One region of the Bacillus paramobilis genome, then DNA from elsewhere that is predicted to be linked to it. Evidence: a T-box and tRNA genes for the amino acid it is inferred to sense, from the RefSeq annotation. Region 1 holds a T-box; the other holds one or more tRNA genes.
The links. A T-box is a leader RNA that pairs with one kind of tRNA and senses whether it is charged. The one in region 1 lies ahead of thrS (threonine--tRNA ligase), so its partner is inferred to be a tRNA-Thr.
Positions count from the first base shown of each region.

Region 1 (2,361 bases):
GTACTTGGCCGAACTCGCACATACGAATTGGCAATTCGCGATAAGAGTGTAATTTATTTTTGAACATTAACATATGTCCTGGGCAGTTCATCGGTTTTAATGCGAAGCTTTTATTATCCACTTCAGAGAAATACATGTTGTCCTTGTAATGTCCCCAATGTCCCGATTTCTCCCATAACTCTTGGTTCATCATAAACGGAGTACGTACTTCTTGATACTTATATTCTTTTTGAATTTCTCTTAAAAATGCTTCTAATTCATTTCGGATAATCTGTCCTTTCGGTAAATAAAATGGCATTCCCGGAGCCTCTTCTGAAAACATAAATAACTCCAGCTCACTACCTAATTTACGATGATTTCTTTTTGCTGCTTCTTCAACGAAATGTAAATACTCTTCTAATTCTTTTTGAGAAGAGAACGCAACACCATATATACGCTGAAGCACTTGATTGTTACTATCACCTCGCCAATATGCACCAGAAACGTGAGTTAATTGGAATGCTTTCAAATATCCTGTTGACGGTAAATGTGGTCCTCTACATAAATCTACAAATTCACCTTGTTTATATAGTGTTACACTTTCCCCACTAGGAATTGCTTCTAACAGTTCTAATTTCAGGTGATCATTCATTTCTTGAAACAGTTTTGCTGCTTCTTCTCGAGAAACTTCAACTCGCTCTATTATTACATTTTCATTTATTATCTTTTTCATTTCTTTTTCGATTTTCGGTAAATCTTCTACGTTTACACTACTTGGAAGGTCCATATCATAATAAAATCCATTTTCAATAACCGGCCCTACACCAAGGTTTACATTGCCATACATTCTCTTTACAGCTTGCGCTAAAATATGTGCCGCAGAGTGTCTTGCAATTTCTACCCCTTCATTAGAATCTATAGTAACGATTTCTACTTCCGCATTTCCTTCAATATTTCGGCGTAAATCATATAACTGATTATTTACTTTCCCCGCTACTGCTTTCTTTTTTAAACTACTGCTAATGGATCCAGCAACTTCTTCTAAAGTAATTCCTTTTGCAAATTCTTTAACGCTACCATCTGGAAATTTAAGTTCAATCATTTGTTCTTTCATTTTTCATCTCTCCATTTCATAATAAAAAGCACACTCATCCCTAAAATAGGGACGAGCGTGCTTTTACCCGTGGTTCCACCCAGATTCCCATTGTAAATATACAATGGCTTCTTTTACGGTAACGTCGTTTACACGGCACTAGATACTTAATTTCCCCAGTGCAGCTCTAAGGTGGTAAGTTATTTTTCTGCGTTAGGAAGTTCTCAGCTTTCCTTCCTTCTCTGTATAACCGGGTAAAATAACTCGTGTCCTTTTCTTCGCTTATTATGAAATTGAATGCAAAAAAGCATATTCATCCCTAAAAATTAGGGACGAATATGCTTATATTCGTGGTTCCACCCAGATTCCCATCACAAAAAACATAATGGCTTCTTTTGCGATAACGTCGCTTACACGGCACTAGATACTTAATTTCCCTAGTGCAGCTCTAAGGTGGTAAGTTATTTTTCTGCGTTAGGAAGTTCTCAGCTTTCCTTCCCTCTCTGTATAACCGGGCAAAATAACTCGTGTCCTTTTCTTTGCTTTTATAAGTACATCCATTAATTGTTATTCACTATATCCTATTCATTTTATTATTGCAAGTGTTTAAAAAAGTTTTTTTATTTAATAGAAAAAGAAACCAAAATAGATTTTTGGTTTCCCCTTCTCAATTTTACCAATCTTGTGGTTCATAATTTAAGTCTGAAAATAGACGTCGTTTCTCTTTCTTCGATAAATCTCTCCACTGTCCAACAGGTAAATTATTCAATTCAATATTCATAATTCTCGTGCGTTTTAACGTGTATACTTGATAACCTAAAGCTTCACACATACGACGAATTTGGCGATTTAGCCCTTGTGTTAAAATAATGTTGAACTCATATTTTGATAACTGTGTGATCTCACAAGGAAGTGTTTTCGTTCCTAAAATCTTCACACCCGCTGCCATTTTTTCTAAGAAATCAGGTGTAATTGGCTTATCTACAGAAACGATATATTCTTTCTCATGTTTGTTTTCAGCACGTAAAATTTCGTTAACGATATCACCATCATTCGTTAACAAAATTAAACCGTCTGAGTCTTTATCAAGACGTCCAATATGACTAATTCGTAAAGGATGATTCACTAAATCGATAATGTTACCTTTTACAGCTTTTTCACTTGTACATGTAATACCTACTGGTTTATTTAAAGCAATATATACGTGATCTCGAGCAATACGAAGTTGCTCTCCATTTACGCGTACATCATCACCTGGATTGACTTGGTCACCAATTTTTGCAACCTTA
Region 1 is NZ_CP151108.1:3,008,524-3,010,884, forward strand. Features, by position in the region: gene thrS (threonine--tRNA ligase) at 1-1,093, opposite strand, end outside; T-box leader at 1,138-1,360, opposite strand; T-box leader at 1,398-1,621, opposite strand; gene AABL52_RS15490 (pseudouridine synthase) at 1,746-2,361, opposite strand, start outside.

Region 2 (2,361 bases), 2.4 Mb from region 1:
AGGTTGGGGTCGCGGGTTCGAATCCCGTCTTCCGCTCCAATTTTCAATATGACATGCCGGGGTGGCGGAACAGGCAGACGCACAGGACTTAAAATCCTGCGGTGGGTGACCACCGTGCGGGTTCGACCCCCGCCCTCGGCACCATATGCGCCCGTAGCTCAATTGGATAGAGCGTTTGACTACGGATCAAGAGGTTAGGGGTTCGACTCCTCTCGGGCGCGCTTTTATTAACGGGAAGTGGCTCAGCTTGGTAGAGCACCTGGTTTGGGACCAGGGGGTCGCAGGTTCAAATCCTGTCTTCCCGATTTTCCAAAAACATGGGGCCTTAGCTCAGCTGGGAGAGCGCCTGCCTTGCACGCAGGAGGTCAGCGGTTCGATCCCGCTAGGCTCCACTTTTTAATATCATTTATGGCGGTGTAGCTCAGCTGGCTAGAGCGTACGGTTCATACCCGTGAGGTCGGGGGTTCGATCCCCTCCGCCGCTACCATAAAGGACCTTTAGCTCAGCTGGTTAGAGCAGACGGCTCATAACCGTCCGGTCGTAGGTTCGAGTCCTACAAGGTCCACCATTAGACGTTTCTATCTCGGAGGTATACCCAAGTTCGGCTGAAGGGATCGGTCTTGAAAACCGACAGGCGGCGAGAGTCGCGCGGGGGTTCGAATCCCTCTACCTCCTCCATTTTTTCTAAAGTAAATATTTTATCATCGCGGGGTGGAGCAGCACGGTAGCTCGTCGGGCTCATAACCCGAAGGTCGCAGGTTCAAATCCTGTCCCCGCAACCAAATGGTCCCGTGGTGTAGTGGTTAACATGCCTGCCTGTCACGCAGGAGATCGCCGGTTCGACCCCGGTCGGGACCGCCATTTTTTACATAAAGGCTCGGTAGCTCAGTCGGTAGAGCAGAGGACTGAAAATCCTCGTGTCGGCGGTTCGATTCCGTCCCGAGCCACCATTTTGAAATCGCAAGCCGACTTAGCTCAATTGGTAGAGCAACTGACTTGTAATCAGTAGGTTGGGGGTTCAAGTCCTCTAGTCGGCACCACTTTCAAAATGAGCCATTAGCTCAGTTGGTAGAGCATCTGACTTTTAATCAGAGGGTCGAAGGTTCGAATCCTTCATGGCTCACCATTTATAATTTAATGCGGGTGTAGTTTAGTGGTAAAACAAGAGCCTTCCAAGCTCTGGTCGAGAGTTCGATTCTCTTCACCCGCTTTTCAATTATGGGCCTATAGCTCAGCTGGTTAGAGCGCACGCCTGATAAGCGTGAGGTCGATGGTTCGAGTCCATTTAGGCCCACCATAATTGTTCCGCAGTAGCTCAGTGGTAGAGCTATCGGCTGTTAACCGATCGGTCGTAGGTTCGAGTCCTACCTGCGGAGCCATATTACAGAGAAGTACCCAAGTGGCTCAAGGGGCTCCCCTGCTAAGGGAGTAGATCGCGAACGCGGTGCGAGGGTTCGAATCCCTTCTTCTCTGCCAGAACTGGCCCGTTGGTCAAGTGGTTAAGACACCGCCCTTTCACGGCGGTAACACGGGTTCGAATCCCGTACGGGTCATACTAAAAGAGATAGCATAATCTGCTATCTCTTTTTTGTTGTGTAAAAGTAGACTTTGGATAGTCTGCTTTTTTTTATGGATTTCTTGTGGCTTTAGTGCTTGATAGTAATCATTGTAATAAGTTGTAGGAGATTTATATATATACACTTATTTTTGCAACCTTTTTATTCTCTCATTCGACTATATTAGTAAAGGGAGGAAGAAATAAAAATGGACATAGCGTATCTAGTAAAACAAGCAACAAGAGGAAATGATCAAGCATTTGAACAACTTATTACTTTTGTTCGCCCAAAACTATATCGAACAGCCTATTCTTATGTAAGAAATGAACAAGATGCACTGGATATATACCAAGAAACAATTTATGAAGCATATCTTTCATTGAGAAAGTTAAAAAAGCCGGAGAAATTTCAAAGTTGGATTACTAAAATTCTTGTTTTTAAATCCATTGATTTTGTAAGAAAATCCTCTAGACAATTTGTTGCGAATGATGAAATGTTTTCTAATTTATGTACAGAAGAGAGCATGAATAAATTAGAGCAATCGTTGGATTTAATCGAGGCATTTAATTTCTTAGATCCTACTTACAAAACTATTATTGTATTAAGGTATTATCACGATTTATCTATTAAGGAAATTGCTGAGATTCTTAATTCTCCAGAAGGAACCGTAAAATCTCAATTACATCGAGCAAAGCAAGCCTTACGCCCCATTTTAAAGGAGGGATATAGTTATGAATAAAGAAGAATTTAATCACCATATCAATGATATTCCTATACCAGAAGACCGGTTAATTCAAAGAGAAAA
Region 2 is NZ_CP151108.1:603,304-605,664, forward strand. Features, by position in the region: tRNA gene AABL52_RS03020 (tRNA-Gly) at 1-39, shown strand, start outside; tRNA gene AABL52_RS03025 (tRNA-Leu) at 56-144, shown strand; tRNA gene AABL52_RS03030 (tRNA-Arg) at 148-221, shown strand; tRNA gene AABL52_RS03035 (tRNA-Pro) at 232-305, shown strand; tRNA gene AABL52_RS03040 (tRNA-Ala) at 320-392, shown strand; tRNA gene AABL52_RS03045 (tRNA-Met) at 411-487, shown strand; tRNA gene AABL52_RS03050 (tRNA-Ile) at 492-568, shown strand; tRNA gene AABL52_RS03055 (tRNA-Ser) at 586-678, shown strand; tRNA gene AABL52_RS03060 (tRNA-Met) at 706-782, shown strand; tRNA gene AABL52_RS03065 (tRNA-Asp) at 786-861, shown strand; tRNA gene AABL52_RS03070 (tRNA-Phe) at 875-950, shown strand; tRNA gene AABL52_RS03075 (tRNA-Thr) at 965-1,040, shown strand; tRNA gene AABL52_RS03080 (tRNA-Lys) at 1,051-1,126, shown strand; tRNA gene AABL52_RS03085 (tRNA-Gly) at 1,140-1,210, shown strand; tRNA gene AABL52_RS03090 (tRNA-Ile) at 1,221-1,297, shown strand; tRNA gene AABL52_RS03095 (tRNA-Asn) at 1,305-1,379, shown strand; tRNA gene AABL52_RS03100 (tRNA-Ser) at 1,386-1,476, shown strand; tRNA gene AABL52_RS03105 (tRNA-Glu) at 1,482-1,553, shown strand; gene AABL52_RS03110 (sigma-70 family RNA polymerase sigma factor) at 1,765-2,295, shown strand; gene AABL52_RS03115 (DUF4179 domain-containing protein) at 2,288-2,361, shown strand, end outside.
Region 2: it has a tRNA-Thr gene. The T-box ahead of thrS (threonine--tRNA ligase) is inferred to sense a tRNA for this amino acid. The anticodon was not compared.